DNA from 3 places in the Mariniflexile ostreae genome. Region 1 is predicted to be linked to each of the others. Evidence: riboswitches for the same ligand, from Rfam matches in the RefSeq annotation. Region 1 holds a riboswitch; each other region holds the start of a gene.
The links. Region 1 has a riboswitch for cobalamin ahead of ACFFU9_RS02225 (YncE family protein). Riboswitches for the same ligand answer to the same signal wherever they lie in the genome.
Positions count from the first base shown of each region.

Region 2: linked by a shared signal. The riboswitch ahead of ACFFU9_RS08385 (TonB-dependent receptor plug domain-containing protein) and the one ahead of ACFFU9_RS02225 (YncE family protein) in region 1 are both predicted to bind cobalamin.
Region 3: linked by a shared signal. The riboswitch ahead of nrdG (anaerobic ribonucleoside-triphosphate reductase activating protein) and the one ahead of ACFFU9_RS02225 (YncE family protein) in region 1 are both predicted to bind cobalamin.

Region 1 is NZ_JBHMFC010000008.1:7,417-13,453, reverse strand. It holds gene ACFFU9_RS02240 (septum formation inhibitor Maf) at 1-661, opposite strand, end outside; gene ACFFU9_RS02235 (Maf family nucleotide pyrophosphatase) at 679-1,272, opposite strand; gene ACFFU9_RS02230 (geranylgeranylglycerol-phosphate geranylgeranyltransferase) at 1,331-2,245, opposite strand; gene ACFFU9_RS02225 (YncE family protein) at 2,605-3,666, opposite strand; cobalamin riboswitch at 3,892-4,158, opposite strand; gene ACFFU9_RS02220 (ABC transporter substrate-binding protein) at 4,567-5,709, shown strand; gene ACFFU9_RS02215 (FecCD family ABC transporter permease) at 5,711-6,037, shown strand, end outside.
Region 2 is NZ_JBHMFC010000031.1:25,353-31,389, reverse strand. It holds gene ACFFU9_RS08395 (glycoside hydrolase family 5 protein) at 1-801, shown strand, start outside; gene ACFFU9_RS08390 (beta-N-acetylhexosaminidase) at 1,009-2,907, opposite strand; cobalamin riboswitch at 3,278-3,460, shown strand; gene ACFFU9_RS08385 (TonB-dependent receptor plug domain-containing protein) at 3,562-5,568, shown strand; gene ACFFU9_RS08380 (DUF5074 domain-containing protein) at 5,581-6,037, shown strand, end outside.
Region 3 is NZ_JBHMFC010000035.1:14,293-20,329, forward strand. It holds gene ACFFU9_RS09275 (TetR/AcrR family transcriptional regulator) at 1-240, shown strand, start outside; gene ACFFU9_RS09280 (NADP-dependent oxidoreductase) at 255-1,256, shown strand; gene ACFFU9_RS09285 (iron-containing alcohol dehydrogenase) at 1,278-2,438, shown strand; cobalamin riboswitch at 2,642-2,842, shown strand; gene nrdG (anaerobic ribonucleoside-triphosphate reductase activating protein) at 2,976-3,428, shown strand; gene nrdD (anaerobic ribonucleoside-triphosphate reductase) at 3,432-5,255, shown strand; gene ACFFU9_RS09300 (PAS domain-containing protein) at 5,294-5,860, shown strand.

The sequences.
Region 1 (6,037 bases):
CCGGAACAAGTTCTATTAGACCTGTTGGCAATGTTTTGGGATCTATGCGCAATTGGGTCCATAATTCGTTTTCTAAAATAGCTTTATCGAGTTTAAAATTCTCGTCGCCTTCCCCTTCAAAGTAGGAGTGTGAGGTGATTTCAAAATCTTCTTTATTGTTAAGTTGAACATACACATGGCCACACCATTCTTGAATAGAACTGGATACTTTTATAGCGTGTTGCTGGTTTGATACAGGGAAAAAGGTACTCTGCATAATGCTATAGGGATAAATGCCCGTATTGAAGTTTTTAGTCGCATTCAGTTTTAAAACAGACACCGTATGGGCTTTTTTAGTATCAGCTTTAACTTGGGCATCGGGAAGAAAATCTTCGGTAACATAAATTAAAACAGCTTTACCGTTTCTTATTTCACCATAACGGGCTTGCTCTAAAGTGTAAGATGATATTTCGGCCTCGCCGGCGTACCAATATGTTTTAAAGGCTTGCGAAAGCTGCTGCAGATCAATGTTTTTGGTAGTATTATGCATTTGGGAATTAGGGGCTACTTCTTTTGGTTTGACATCGTTATTACAAGACACTATAAAGAACGAAAACCCAAGAATGGCCCAAAGCATAAGCTTTGTTTTGATGTTTTTTTTAAAAGTGTAGAGGATATCCATAGCCTAAAGTTACAATTTTATAAAACATTTGCCATATCATTTAACGTTTTGTAAACAAGATGTGTGGGCAGTCCCATTACATTAAAATACGAGCCTTCTATTTTGGTAACTCCAATTTGCCCAATCCATTCCTGTATGCCATAAGCACCCGCTTTATCAAAAGGCTTAGCGGTATTTATATAATAGTGGATTTCGTTATCTGTAAGTGCTTTAAAGGTAACAGTTGTAATATTATGTAAGGTCTTTTCATAATTGAGGCTGGTAAAGCAAACAGAAGTAATCACGTCGTGCGTAGTATTGCTCAAAGATTTTAAAATTTGAAAAGCTTCATTGGCATCTCTCGGTTTGCCTAAAGCGGTATGGTTGTGCCATACGATGGTGTCGCTTGTTATTAAAATATCTTTCGGTTTTAATGCCGCTTTAAAAGGCAGTGCCTTTAATTGTGCTAAATAATCACTAATTTCGAAATGTGTGAGACGTGGAGGGTATTCTTCTTTAACAGGTTTTAGCTGAATTTCAAAATCTAGACCTAATTCTTTAAAAAAAGCCTGTCTTCTGGGAGAGGCTGATGCTAAAATAATATGATGGTTTTTAAGTTTTTCGTGTAGCATGGTCTTAGTGTTTATTGCCTGTTCTTTGTTATTGCACCTCGGTTTCTTGTCGTGCTTTTCAGGCTCTTAAGATAACCAAATAAAGGGATAAAGATAACATTCCGAAAAGCATTATTATTTTAAGACCGTTACTAATACTATGATAATCTTTTTTAGTTTTGGCATTAAAAGTTTTTAGGAGTATAAAAAGTAATGGCCCCACACAAAATATTAAAAAATATCCCACCAGAATAAGCTGTTTGTACAAAACTTCTGTTACATAATAAATAAGGATTATTATAGAAATGAACATGAGTGCAATAAGTACATGGTTCGTTCTTTTTCTGCCAATAGCAATGGGCAATGTGTTCATACCTGCTTTGTAATCGCCATTAATATCTTCTAGGTCTTTGGCAATTTCGCGAAGCATATTTATCATAAAAGCAAATAGAGCATAATTGAAAATGATTTTAAAAAAAGCCAATTGCGTGTTTTGGTTGTGGTGGTTTATATCGGGAAGTAGCTCAAAAACACCAACCATTACAATACTTAAGGCCACTAATAATGAAATTACAATATTTCCTATTAAAAGTATGCGTTTTAAATAAGAAGCATAGATATAAAGTAAGGCAGAAGTGATGACAAACATAGAAAAGAAAGCACTTTTATCCACTAAATGCGATACGTAAAAACCAATGCCAACACCCATAATATTAAATGCAATAAATAGGTTGTAAGCTGTTTTTTCTGAAATGAATGTGCCAACAATTAATCTTTTAGGTTTGTTTATAAAATCGGTTTCAACATCATAGATATCGTTGATAATATTTCCTGCTGCGGCAATGCAAATGCAAGCTAAAATTAAAAGTGAAATTCCTAGGCCATCTAAACGCGTTTGTGCGCCATAAGGCTCTAGTAAGGCATATTTTATTAATAACTGCACAAGAGCAATCATTAAAAGGTTTTTCCAGCGTATAAGGTTTAGTAGATACAAAAAAAAAGTATTATAGGTTATGGATTGCTCTCTTGGTTTTTTTTATAAAAGTATGGTTTTTACGCAAAGTTATAAATCTATTAAAATTTTAAATGTTAATTCTGTAAATAACACTTTTACTAATATGTTTTTATGGACTGGTATTACTAGATTTTATAGCATATAAAGAAGAAAAACTTATTTGCTAGTTATTAAGTTTAGTATTGGTAAGAAAGTGTATCGAGAATATAACTTACCCAAAACAGATGCGTCTATTTGCGGAAATAACCAATATGGTGTTTGGTATTGCGATTTAATTCTATAAAAAAAAACCTCCATCTAGAGGTTTTTTTTATAGAATTAAGTTTTTTTGAAATGCCTTAATTGAAATATATTTTAGAAGCTCCTACCTTTAAGTTTTTGGTTGTTTTTAATGTGTTTGTTGATAAGTCGTAAATGGATATCTCACCAGTTTCTGCATTAAAATCCGTTTTCAAACCATAAAGTGTATTATTTTTAACGGCCATTCCATAAAATGAATCATTGATAATGCTTTCTGTAGGCAAGGCAGTAGAATTATCCGACATACTATATATAGCATTAGATACTTGGTAATATAATTTGCCATTACTATAAGCCATTAAATCGGGATGTAAACCATCGGCAAAACTAAAAGTTGAAATAATAGAATGGTTAGACGTGTTAATTTTAATTATGGAACCAGGCGTCTCAATAACCGGACTTAACCAGTATTGGTTAGAGCCTTGACATAAAACGACTAAGTTGCCAGCGTCGTTAAATAGCATGTTATCAGGAATATCATCAACCTCAATAGTATCTACCTCATTTGATGTGGTATTAATTACAGAAATTATATTATTTGTGGACCATCCACCTTTATGAGAAACATATAACTTATCGTCTTTAGCTATAATTTGTTCTGGTCCTTCTCCAACAGTAATGGAGCTTTCTATAGTATTTGTAGAAAGATTTATAATAGCCACCACATCGTCATCGGCATCATCTCCATGTCCCCAGTCTGTTACATATCCTTTTCCATTGGCAAATGTCATGTATCTAGGGTTAGTTAGGCCGGTGTTTATAGTTGCAATAGATTTAAAAGAATAACGGTTTACCACTTCAATTTTTTGTGATCCGTTTACAACGATATAGGCTAAATTATCTAGAAACGCTATACTTTGTGCCGTATCTCCTAATAATGTTGAATTTACATTATTAAAAATAGTATTTTCTAGAACAGAATAATCATATGATATAAACGATACTGAAGCATTTGGTTTATTGAAACTGCCTTCATGTGAAATGAGTATTCCATTTTCATAATCTCCTTTAATCTCATCTGCAGGATTGTCGTCACTAGTACAAGACGTAAAAACCAATCCTATGGTTAAAGCTAATAAGGTAAATTTATTCATTTTCATAATTAAAAGTTTTATAATGGGTTATGTTTGATTTTTTTTTTGAAGTGTTAAAACAAATTTCCGTAATACAAATTGTAGCCCCTCAACCTTAAGGTTTAAAAATTAAAGCAACATAGGGCACTTGATGCCCTTTGGATAGGTGACAACATTTAGGAAAACGCTTGTAAATACGAGATGAATATTGTTTTTTTTCATAAATCTTGATGGCTTTTCTCCCGAAAGCCGTATTAGATGATGAAAATGGCAGGTCTCCTGACTTGTTCTATGTTTATTTTACCTTCCCGGTGTTTGGCCAGTGGTGTTGAAGTTAATAACATCCTCTTTACGAGATGCTGAAAAAACGAATTCAGCATGAACTTACAGTTGCGGGAACAGTTCAAGAGTTGTAGCCTGATGATGATTTAAAATTTAAAACATAAAGCTACGCACTTGATTCCCTTTTAATCTTTCAGTAAAAAAAAACTGAATAGAACCAAATTTCGATGCAAATGTATGATCTATTTTTAGATTTAAAACTGTTTTGTTAAAGATATTTTTAAAAAGTACAAGGCTGTTTGAAACGTCACTTTTATAAGGTTATACTATCAAGCTTGAAAACCATAATTATGAGAACCCCGTTTTTACTATAGTATTTATTGAATTTGTCCTTAAAAAGGGGCGCTGTTAAAGTTTTTAAATATAAAGAGCTTCAGGATGCTATGTGTGCGGACTATCCAATTTATGTGTAATATTATAAGACTGTTATGTCCTAATTTCGCTATTTTATAAGGAGCAAAACAGCAAACTTATTGCTTTGTTAAGTGCGTATGGAATGATCAATTCTTTAAAAATCCTCAAAAGTAATTCTAAGTGTACGGTATTACAAAAAAATTAAAGACCTTTGATTTTTAATTCAGACTCATGCGTATTTTAGTTTTGTTGTGTAGTATTTTGTTTTTCTTTGCTTCATGTAAGGATAAAAAGAGCCCGGATGTACGTGTTCCGATAGAAAAAAAAAACGATTCTGAAACCATAAAATATGCTAAGAGTTTTTCTGTAAATGAATTTGAAACGCATAAAGAGATTATTGTAAATTCGGCTTGGCCCAATAGCAATAAATCCTTTCGATATCTTTTGGTAAAAAAGGGGCAAAAGATGCCGGTACTTAACGAGAAGGATGTGGTTATTGAAATACCTGTTGAACGCGTCGTGGTGATGTCTACTACTAACATTCCAGCATTAGAATATTTAAACCTTGATGAGAAACTGATTGGGTTCCCTAATACCGATTTTATTTCTTCCGAAAAAACAAGGGCTCATATAGAAAACGGTAAAATAAAAGATTTAAACCATGAGTTGGATCTTAATATGGAATTGCTCTTGGAACTACAGCCCGAACTGGTTATTGGGTTTTCTGTAAATGGTAATAATAAAACGCTTGATCAAATTGAGAAATTTGGAATTCCTGTAGTTTTAGATGGCGGGTGGACAGAACAGCACCCTTTAGGAAGAGCCGAATGGATAAAGTTTATTGCGGCATTTTTTGATAAAAGTGAAATAGCAAATAAAATATTTAGCACTATTGAGACAGATTACCTAAACGCAAAAGAAACCGCTTTAAGTGCAAAGGAAAAGCCTGTTGTTTTCTCTGGATCGATGTTTAAAGATGTGTGGAATGTGCCTGGAGGCAAAAGCTTTATGGCGAAATATTTAGAAGATGCCAACACAGAATATATTTGGAAAAACAACCAAGCGACGGGAAGTTTGCAATTAAATTTTGAAAATGTTCTGCAAAAAGCGCAACATGCACAATTTTGGATTGGGGCTGGTGCTTTTGAAAATAAAGAACAAATGAGCGATAGCCATAAAGGATATACTTATTTTGACGCTTTTAAGAACAATAAAATATATGGTTACACCAAACAGATAGGGCCAAAAGGAGGGCTGCTCTATTATGAATTAGGCCCTTTAAGACCCGATATTATTTTAAAGGACATGATCTATATCGCGCACCCAGGCCTATTAGAGGATTATACGCCTTATTTTTTTCAGAATCTAAAATAAATTGGACAGACACACGACCTATAACCGTTCTTTTCTAATATTAAGCATGCTTTTGCTTGTCTTTTTTTTCGTAAACATTAGTTTAGGTTCTGTTTCTATTCCTAATTCCGAACTGATAAACGCTCTTTTGGGAAGCTCAGATAATACGGCTTGGCACCATATTATTATCGGCTATAGGCTCCCAAAAGCTTTTACCGCCATTATTGTGGGAGCCGGATTGGGTGTTTCCGGACTTATGATGCAAACATTGTTTAGAAACCCTCTTGCAGGTCCTTTTGTGCTAGGAATTACTTCTGGTGCTAGTTTAGGAGTCGCTTTGGCCACTATG
Region 2 (6,037 bases), on a different contig from region 1:
TGGGCTAAAGAAAACAAATTAAAAGTTGTAGTCGATTTGCATATCGTGCGTTCACATTTTTTTAATAATGATTATAATGCGCTGTGGGACAGTGTTGACGAGAAAGAGAAGTTTGTGGGTTTATGGAAGCAGTTATCCTCAGAATTGTTAATGTATCCAAATAGCTTGGTGGCTTATGAGATTTTAAATGAACCCGTAGCTAATAATCCTGAAAGTTGGAATGAATTACTATTTGCAACCTTTATGGAAATAAGAATAAAAGAACCTTTCCGTACCATTGTGATAGGGTCTAATAAATGGCAATCTGTGGATACTTTTAAGGATTTAGAAATCCCTAAGGATGATCCGAATATTATTTTAAGCTTTCATTTTTATAGTCCGCATGTCTTTACGCATTACCAAGCGCCTTGGAGTAAAAGAGTGGGGTTTTATAAGGGGTCTGTTAAATATCCTGGAATTCCAGTTGATAAAAAAGATGTAGCAGCTTATACAAAAGAACAAGTAGAAGCTCTTTTAGAGGACAGTGCAAATTATTCAAAAAAATATCTTCTCGAAAGAATGAAGGGGCCTCTAGAAATTGCCAAAAAATATAACTTACCATTATATTGTGGGGAATTTGGAAGCTTACCTACAACACGAAAAAAGGACAGGTTGCAATGGTACCGCGATATGGTAAGTGTTTTTGAAGATAACGACATGGCTTGGGCAAACTGGGATTATAAAGGGAATTTTGGAATTGTAGATTCTGAAACCAATAAATTGGATAAAGACTTAGTGAATGTTTTAATGAGAAAAGATTGAAACAAGTATGAGGGTTTCATTTTAGGTTATTGTATAAAAAGACTAGCTCTTTTTTTGCTTAAAAGAGAAGAACGTGCTCCTATAGAATGAATGTTGGCATACATATTTGAATCCGAGCGCTTCTTTTAACAGGAGAGTGTCTCTTATAATTCTTTAAATAGTAAATATTTTGATGGTTAATAAAATGAGCGCTTTAAATTCGATTCATTATTGCTCTAAGAAATTTAACAAGTCTTCCAATTTACTTGAAGAGTCGCTAAGACCACCTTCGCGATTTCTTACAAGCCAAATCGTTTTATGATTTTCTATTAAATCTTTTAATTCATTTGCTAGTTCTTGTCTCGTGCTCTTGGGGATGTTTTCTGTCTTCATTCCCTTAGCTTTCAAACGTGCCACACCTAGATTAATCCCAAATAAAGCTAAATGGGCAGCTTGATTAGATTCTTCTATAATAATTTTACTATCCACGGCGGTTGGTTTTGCTTTAGTTAAAAAATCCAATCCTTTGAGTATTTCTTTTTTAGCAGCTAAAAGTCCTTTTTCGTTTAGTTTTTTTGTTTGGTAATGTCCCTTCATAGTCCAGTTGTATCTGCGAATCATTAGATGGAACGCATTCGCATTGCCTTCTGGTATCTGTGCTTTTAAATAAGAATCCCCTAGGGTTAGTAGCGCTTTAGCTGTATAGCCTGTAGGGTCTTCAAAAACATATTTATTAAGACGCGCAGGTAATTGATCTAAGGCAGCATCAGAGTAATTCCAAGCGTAACCAGCTCCTAATAGAAGTGTAGCATAACTTACTGATTTGGGTTGAAAATGTCCATAATCTCCCCAATCGGTGATTAAAAAACCTTTAGCACCATATTTTTTCCCTTGAATTGCCGCATGCTTAAGATTTTTAAATCCGTTTCTATTCCGTCCAATTTCAGAACGCCAAGAAGAGGTGCCCGGACACACGTAAAAGTCTAGTCCTGCATCATGGAATTTTGCAAGATTTCTATCGAATGGATAGGTGGCGTCATAACCCCACACTAAGGCTGTCATGCTTTTGGGGATATCTTTAATTAGTTCGGGATGATTTAAAACAATATCTCCCCAAAAAAGGGTTTGTTTGCCGTGTAGGTTTATTTCTGTGTTTAACATTTCTAAAAAGTCTAAATAGACTTGTCCTTTCCCTATTTTATTGCTCAAAGCTTTCGATTTTCCTAAGCCTAACTCAACCGTTTCATCCCCTCCAATATTAACATATTTACTGGTAAAATTAGGAAGTAGCTCTGCATATAGCTCTTGCATTAATTCCAGAGATTTTGGATTGGTGGGTGCTAATGCTGTTCTTTTTCGTTTGCCCCAAATCGTATTGCAGTCTGTTTCACATTCACTAAGTTCAAGGTATTCATCATGCTTTAACCAATTTTCCATATGGCCAAATGAATTTTGATTGGGAACCAGGTCAATCCCTTTTTCTAAACAATAAGCATTGAGCTGTTGTATTTCTATTGCAGTTAGCGGACTTGCGTTTTTCCAAACAACTTCATGGTTTTTATATGCAAACGTATGTTCTGTATACAACTGTAATTCATTAATACGCCAATTTGCCAATTGATCTATTAGTAAATACAAGCTTTCCATAGTGGGAATTTTATCCCGACTAACATCAAGCATATAGCCTCTTCTTTCAAAATTAGCCCAATCTTCAATTATTATTTTTTGGAGTGGTTTATTTTCAGACTTGGCGTATTCAAGCACTTGTAATAACGTTTGCTTCCCGTATTTTAAGGCATTTTCATTTTTCGCTGCTAATTTTATCCCAGACGTATCAATCGTTAATTTATAGTAATCGTGATATGTGAAATTAGTGTCTACTTCAAAACAAACATTAAGGTATTTTTTGTCTGCTAAAAACTGCCATTCTCCTCTAGATTTTTGACGAATGCTTAATACAAGGAAATTTTCAAAAGCTTTAATTTGCGACTTTTCAATAGAGATGCCGCTAGCGCCAACCTCTATTTTCTGAGGTGAAAAAAGCAAATATTTTGAGATGTTGTCTTTGGCGAAAATAAAGTGGCTTGAAAACAGTAGAAAATATAGTACAGCGATTTTAAACTTCATAATTATAGCGATTAATGCAAGTAAGTGTCGGTTTTTATATAAAAAATCTAAAGTAACGAATATAAAACCTTTATAAGAAATAAGAATGCACTCTGCATGCGTTATTAATTTAAATAATATTTAAGTCAAGCTAAAAATTATATTAGGCCTTTTACTTCTTAAGGCATACATGTGCAGGGTATAGAACTCGAACCCGTTTTGTTTATTAGAAAAAACAGGATGTTTTAGGCTAAATGGTGTAAATAAAGAGACGTTTGGATGGTTAAAGTCACTTTCATTTAATATAAATGAGTCTAGCTTGGGATTTAAAATACATTTTTGAATTTTGCGCTTTAAAAGCCCATATATTCTAAAAGGAATATCTAAATTTGCATATTATTTTAGAAAAGGTTGCCCATTTATGTGGGCATTAAATGGGAATCTGGTGAAATTCCAGAACTGTCCCGCAGCTGTAAGCTTTTTGATGAAGCCCAATAATGGTCACTTTCTTTTTAGAAGGGAAGGCCGGGTGGATAAAGCAAGTCAGAATACCTGCCATTTCTTTTAATTCTTTAAGGCTTTCGGGGATTGAAGCTTGGAATGGATGTATAAACGTTTCGATTATAAGCGAAGTCGTTTACCTTTCTTTTTATTCCTCGTTTGCAATAGGTCATTATGAGGAGGTATTTAAATTTTATTAAAATAGTATTTGTCGGACTCTTTCTGTGTCCCACAGTACTTTTGGCCCAAAAGCGTGATACGATATCTCCTATTGAATTACAAGAGGTGCTCTTAAATCATTTCAAAAGCAGAAATGAGTCTCATAAATCTCCAGTACCAGTGCAATCGCTATCAGGAGCGCAATTGAAAAAACTAAACAGTTTAAGTGTGGCAGATGTATTACGTTATTTTAGCGGCATACAGCTCAAAGATTATGGCGGTATTGGCGGGATAAAAACAGTGAATGTTCGCAGTATGGGATCGCAACATACTGGTGTTTTTTACGACGGCATTCAGTTGGGGAATGCGCAAAATGGGCAAGTCGACCTCGGTAAGTTTTCCCTCGAAAACATGGAGAAAGTAAGTCTGTATCAAGGTCAGCGTACAGATTTGCAACAATCTGCAAAATCGTATGCCTCCTCAAACACTATTTATCTCGAAACAAAAACACCAAAATTTGAAAGAGGCAAGAACTATCAATTAACAATGGGCGTGCGTTCGGGGTCTTTTGGCTTATTCAATCCGTCACTTAACCTAAATTACAAAATAAATAAAGCTGTCTCTGCGCGCTTAAGTACTGAAATGGTACGTGCAGATGGTAGATATAAGTTTCAGTATTCCAATGGGGTTTACGATACCACAGCAGTGAGGAATAATGCAGATGTCACCTCCTATCGAGTAGAAGCCTCAATGCATGGCCGGCATAAAAACGAGGACACCTGGAACTTAAAATATTACCACTATAATTCTGAAAGAGGTTTGCCAGGAGTCATAGTGGCCAATAGGTTTGCACGTCCGCAACGGTTATGGGATAGGAATAATTTTTTACAAGCAGATTATAAACATAAATTTGGAGCGCAGTATGCTGTTAAAATACGTGGTAAATACGCTGTAGATTTCTCCAGATACTTAGACCCTGAAATAGTAACTACTACTGGGTTTTTGAATAACGAATACGATCAGCAAGAATATTATTTATCTTTAGTACACAGCTATAAAGCTAAATCATTTTGGACATTGAGTTTTGCGACAGACCTTCAGCATAACGTCATGCAAGCCAATTTATACCGATTTGCATATCCTAAAAGAAACACATTGCTAAATGTTTTGGCTTCCGATTTAAAATTTGATAGGCTCAATATTCAATTAAGTCTTTTAAGTACAGGGGTCTATGAATCTGTAAAGTATTATGAGGCAGCAGAAGACCTTCAAGAGTATTCGCCTACGATCCTGTTTAATGTCCAGCCCTTATCAACACCCGACTTAAGAATTCGAGGGTTTTATAAAAAGATGTTTCGTATGCCCACGTTCAATGATCTGTATTACACTTTTGTTGGCAATACTTTTTTGGATCCTGAATACTCAGAGCAGATTAATTTGGGTTTTTCTTGGCAAAAACAAGTGGGAGCTATGGTTTTTAATATTACTAGCGATATTTATAAAATATGGATTACAGATAAAATAGTGGCCATTCCTGGAACCAATCTTTTTAGATGGACGATGTTTAATCTTGATGAGGTGGAAACTAACGGGGTAGAAACTAATATAACTAACTCAGGAAAGCTAAGTTCTAGCTTTAATTATACAGCAATCCTAACTTATACGTTTCAAGAATCTTTAGATGTAACACCTGGCGGAAGTAGCTTTATGCAACAGATTCCTTATGTGCCTAAACATAGTGGGGGTTTAAGTATGATGATGGATTATAAGGAGATTGCTCTCAATTACAGTTTTATATATACCGGTGAGCGCTACAGCCAAAAAGCTAACATCCCCTCCAATTATTTGCAACCTTGGTACACACACGATATCTCTGCTAATTACGCCATCCCTTTTTTTGGAGAAAATCCTTTAAAAATAGGACTGGAAGTTAATAATATTTTTGACCAGCAGTATGCGGTCGTAAAGAATTTCCCGATGCCCGGTAGGTCCTTTCGGTTAAACCTAAATTATGAATTTTAAATTAAAAAAAACATGAAAAAATGCTGTTTATTACTTATGATTTTCTTCGGAATGTATTCGTGCCAAACCGACGACCCCATTACGGAAAGTGATATACAAATCCCCGATGAAGGAGGGGAAGACCAACCAGCTACTCTTGTAAAAGGATTTTATTTATTGAATGAAGGCAATATGTCCATGAATAAAGCCTCTTTAGATTTTATGAATTATGAAACGGGAGACTATAAAAGAAATGTGTTTACAGAGGCGAATCCCGACTTAGTAGGTGGTCTAGGGGATGTTGGGAGCGCTATTGGTATCTACGGTTCTAAGCTTTATGTGGTGGTGAACGCTTCTAATAAAGTAGAAGTACTTGATGCTAATACAGGCAAGAGGCTTAAAAAAATTGATATCGATAATGGTCGCTACATTGCTTTTTATAATGGAAAAGCCTATTTGAGTAGTTATTTGGGAAGTATAGGGGACCCTA
Region 3 (6,037 bases), on a different contig from region 1:
CCCATGATAGATGAATCGAGCAGACAAGAGGGATTAAAACATTTACACCCTCTTTTAGACCTTTGGGAACGCGGTAAAAAAGAAAACATCATTAAACCCGTATCCCCTTATATGCTTTATGCGTTTAGTATCTATCCTATTGCATTTTTAATGAACATGCAAGAACGCGGACTCTACACATTAACGCCGGAACATATTGATGAAGCCTATAAAATGGCATGGAACAGTATAAAAATTTAAATTCAAAAAAAATTATGAACACAACAAAAACAATTCATTTAAAAAGTAGACCAGAAGGAAAACCGGAATTAAAAGATTTCGATTTCACCACATCGCAACTACCCACACTACAAGAAGGAGAGCTTTTATTACAAACCAAATATGTATCCGTAGATCCTTACTTAAGAGGAAGAATGAGCGATGCGCCATCTTATGTACCCCCTTTTGAAATAAACAAACCTATTTCATCAGGTGTTGTTGCCGAAGTTTTAGCGTCTAAAAGCACAAAATTTAGCAAAGGCGACTATGCCACAGGTTTATTAGACTGGAAAGAAACCCAAGTTGCAAAAGCAGATGGCCTTATAAAGGTAGATCCAAACCAAGCACCACTTTCTGCCTATCTCGGTATATTGGGCATGACAGGACTTACCGCCTATCTGGGATTAACAGAAATAGGCAAACCTAAAAAAGGGGAAACACTATTAGTATCGGGAGCCGCAGGAGCAGTAGGCAGCGTTGTAGGACAAATTGGTAAAATTCTGGGCTTACGTGTTGTGGGGATTGCAGGAACCGACGAAAAGGTGAACATGCTAACCTCTAAACTCGGATTTGATGCAGCCCTAAACTACAATACTACTAAAAACATGGCCGAGGCCATTGCCAAGGCTTGTCCCGATGGTGTTGACATCTATTTTGACAATGTTGGAGGCGCTATTTCAGATGCAGCACTTTTCAATATCAATAAATTCTCAAGAACCATTAATTGCGGTGCTATTTCTGTATACAACAACTCGGAACTCCCAAAAAGCATTAGCGTACAGCCTTTCTTAGTAAAGAAAAGCGCTTCTATGCAAGGGTTTATAGTTTCTGATTTTGCAGACAAGCACCCTGAAGGCATTAAGCAATTAACAGAGTGGTTACAACAAGATAAGTTACAGTACACCAAAACTATTGTGGAAGGTTTTGACTATATCCCTCAAGCTTTTTTAGATCTTTTTGATGGAAAGAATACAGGTAAAATGATAGTAAAACTATAATAATAAAAAAATAAAACATATATGAATACTTTCGAATTTAAAAATCCTACTAAAATAATATTTGGAAAAGACCAAATAGACCAAATAAAAAATGAAATCCCTCATGATGCCAAAGTGCTTCTGTTGTATGGTGGTGGAAGCATTAAGAAAAACGGTATTTATGAGCAGGTCACTAAGGCATTAAAAACTCATAACGTTATTGAGTTTGCTGGTATCCCAGCAAATCCAGAATATGCCATCTTAATGGAAGCCTTAAAAGTAATTAAAGAAGAACAAGTCACCTATTTATTAGCTGTTGGCGGAGGCTCTGTAATAGATGGTACAAAGTTTCTTTCTGCAGCAGCTTTGTACGATGGTGATGAGCCTTGGGACATCCTTTCCAAAAATATTCGAACACTAGAAGGCATGCCTTTTGGAACCGTATTAACGTTGCCGGCTACAGGATCCGAAATGAATTCGGGAGCAGTAATTACCCGAGCAGATACTAAAGAAAAGTTAGCCATGGGAGGCCCAGGTTTGTTTCCTGTCTTCTCGGTATTAGACCCTCAAGTTATCCAGTCGATTCCACACCATCAGTTGGTTAACGGAATTACCGATGCCTTTACACATGTTCTCGAACAGTACCTCACCTATCCTACGGGCGCTTATCTTCAAGATCGTTTTTCAGAAAGCATTCTTCAAACCTTAATAGAGGTAGCGCCGCAAGTATTAAAAGACCCGGCAGATTACAATGCGGCCTCCAACTTTATGTGGTCTTGCACCATGGCCTTAAACGGTTTAATTCAAAAAGGGGTACCATCAGACTGGGCCGTCCATGCTATGGGGCATGAACTTACGGCGCTTTATGGTATCGACCATGCACGTACCTTGGCGGTTATAGCCCCAAGCCATTATAACTATAATTTTGAAGCTAAAAAAGAAAAATTAGCGCAATATGGCGAACGGGTTTGGAACATTACTACAGGCTCTACGGAAGACAAAGCACATGCTGCTATTGAAAAAACAGAAGCATTCTTTAATGAAATGGGCATTGATACTAAATTATCTCAGTACACTAAAGATTATGAAGGTACAGCCGAAATTATCTCTAAGAGATTTAAAGCACGGGGCTGGGAAGGTCTTGGAGAACACCAAAACCTTAAACCTGAAGATGTTGAAAAAATCGTAAAAATGGCGTATTAAAACAATTATGACCATATTGATCTTTTGACGGAGTGGCATTGACAGCTATCCATAATAGCTATTTTGACCTAGAGTTTAATATCAATGGCCTCTGTAAAGCGATATCCCTTTCAAAAAGACTGTCTACATAGACGGTCTTTCTTTGTTCATAAGTATTTAATTAAAACATATACCCCGCTAAATTACGCACAAATATCTTCTTTAAATTTGAGGTGAAATTTGGTTCTATTATGCTTTAGCGCATTTTGGATTAAAAGGGAATCAGGTGAAAGACCTGAACTGTTCCCGCAGCTGTAAGCTCTTGTAATGGTTTTACATTCTTTTGTCACTGTTCGCATTAAATACGGATGGGAAGACGTAAAACTAGAGTAAGTCAGAAGACCTACCATTTTTCAATAACATGTCAAACTTTCGGGAAAAAAGTTACTGGCAAGAACTATTCCTGTTTTGAATATTCTTAGCTTTTTGACAATTTACGAACCTGTCTAAAAAACATTTGATCTGGGTCTTTTGTTTTATGGACTAATACCTAAGGAAATGTATTTTCATAACATGCAAATCGTGTTGCAGGAAGTACCTGGACACATCAGCATATGCTTTAGTATTTCTGGTTGTACCATGCATTGTGAAGGCTGCCACTCTCCTTTTTTGTGGAAACAAAAGAACGGACAAAAACTCACGCTTGACATCTTTACCAGCATCTTAAACCAATACAAAGGGTTTTCAGATTGTGCTTTGTTTATGGGTGGGGAATGGCACCCTGAAGAACTGATAACCTATCTAAAACTAGCCAAAAAAAAAGGATACAAAACCTGCCTTTATTCTGGGGAAGACCATATTGACCCCAACATATTAGCTCAGCTCGATTGGGTTAAAACCGGTAAATGGATTGCCAAGCGTGGGGGCTTAGATGCCCTAACGACCAATCAGAAATTTATAGAAGTAAAATCAAACACAATATTAAACCATTTATTCATAAAAAATCCTTAAGCCATGCTAAGACTAACACAAGAACAGGTAAACAAAAAAATCGACTTTATCAGCAATTACATCAATGCCAAAAATGCCGCCGATGGCTCTAAAATGGATGCTAATGCCAATGTGTCTTCAAAAAACATTGCCACTATGGAGGCAGAGCTTAATAAAGACATCAACATTCAAGTAAACAGGCAGTTGGTTAAAAACAAAATAGCGCAAATGTTTGGCAACGCCTTAGCCAATGAATATGTAAGACAAATAGAAGCTCATGAAATTTACATTCATGATGAAACTTCATTAAAACCTTATTGCACCTCTATTAGCATGTATCCGTTTTTATTTGATGGCCTAACAAAGCTAGGGGGCGAAAGCAAAGCACCACAACATCTAGAAAGTTTTTGTGGGGAGTTTGTAAACCTCGTTTTTGCAGTGAGCTCTCAATTTGCTGGAGCTTTGGCCACAGTGGAATTCTTACTTTACTTTGATTTTTTTGCTCGAAAAGACTATGGTGACGATTATCTTAACACCCATAACAAAACGATAGAGAACCACCTACAACATGTGGTGTACGCCATTAACCAACCTGCTGCTGCGCGAGGATATCAATCGGTTTTTTGGAACATTTCTTTATATGATGAAGCATATTTTGACAGTTTGTTTGGTTCGTTTGTTTTTCCTGATATGAGTAAACCAAAAATAAACAGCTTAAATAAGTTACAACATTTTTTCATGACATGGTTTAATGCAGAACGTGAAAAAGCTGTGCTCACATTCCCCGTAGTAACAGCAGCCATGCTGGTTAAAGACGGCAAACCCGTAGATATTAAATTTGCAGATATGTGTGCTACCGAATTAAGTGAGGGTAACTCCTTTTTTATCTACCAATCTGAAAGCGCCGATAGTTTAGCTTCATGTTGTAGATTGAGAAATGAAATTAGCGATAACACGTTTAGCTATTCACTCGGCGCAGGAGGGGTTTCCACTGGCTCTATTAATGTTATTACATTAAACATGAACCGTTTGATACAAAAGGGGCATGATTTAAAAACAGAAATAAATAAGATCCAAAAGTACCAAGTCGTTTACAGAAAGTTAATTGAAGAATACAAAGATGCAGGCATGCTGCCCGTTTACGATGCCGGTTTTATTGCTTTAGACAAACAGTTTTTAACTATTGGAATAAATGGCATGGTTGAGGCTGCCGAGAGTTTGGGTATAAAAGTTGGAAACAACGCAACGTACAAGGCATTTGTTTCCAGCAACCTAAAGATCATTTTCGAAGCCAACAAAGAGGCTAAAAAAGAATTTGGTTATTTATTCAATACAGAGTTTGTTCCTGCCGAAAATTTAGGTGTTAAAAACGCCAAATGGGATAGAGAAGATGGCTTATTTGTGCCACGTGATTGCTATAACTCTTATTTCTACCCTGTTGAAGATACCTCTATTAATACCTTAGATAAGATTGTTCTGCATGGCGACGAAATTATCAAATATTTAGATGGTGGTTCGGCACTTCATTTAAACTTAGAAGAAGCCCCAAATAAAGAAGGTTTTTTAAAATTAATGAACGCTACGGCTCGGGCCGGTTGTAATTATTTTTGTTTTAACATCAAAATCACTATCTGTAACGCATGTGAAAATATTGATAAAAAAACACTTCAAAAATGCAGTAAATGCGACTCTAAAAATGTGGATTATGGCACCAGAGTGATTGGTTATTTAAAACGTGTTTCCAACTTTAGTTCTGCTAGACAACAGGAACACGACTTAAGGTTCTATCATGTTCAGGAGCCAACGGGTTTAAAAACAAAAAACATTAAAGAACACCTATTAAATTAAAAATAGCTAATACATGCTCCCTAAATCTTAAAGAAACCATGAAAAAAAACCTTTCCAATATGATGTGTTTGGATCTTTATCTTTCTTCTTTAAATACAGAAGAATACAAAGCTATTAAACATGACATAATACACGAAGACACCAAAATAATGCCCTTATTATGTTGGGATGTTTTTAGCCAAAATTACTTTAAAACCCTAAAACAATTAAAAAGAAAACAAGATATTGTTAAAGTAAAGGCACTTGCTAAAAAATTGAATTGGAGCAATAATATGGATACCATTTTTGAAGATAAAGCTTTTGAAGCTATCATTATCACAGATTTAAACCAGTCAATTCTCTGGACAAACGATGGCTTTACAGAAATGACAGGATATTCTAAAAGCTATGCACTGCATAAAAAACCCAACTTTTTACAAGGAGAAAAATCATCGGCTGATGCTAAACAAAAAATCAGGAATGGGCTAAAAGACATAAAACCTTTTACGGCTATTATCACAAATTACAAAAAAAACAAAACGTCTTATCAATGCGAAGTAACTATTTTTCCTTTGTTCAACACAAAAACAACACACTTTATAGCTTTAGAGAGGCAAGTGGTGTAGTGGTATAAAGGATTTCTCTTATTGAAAAAAATATTTTCAGAATAAAACTATATTACACCAATTACTATCAGGTTAATCTAGATTTTGAAATACTTTTCTTTTTTGTGTAAAAAACAGTAAACATAAAGCAAGCGTTATATTAAGCTTGCTTTATGTTTTATCATTGTTAAATGTTGT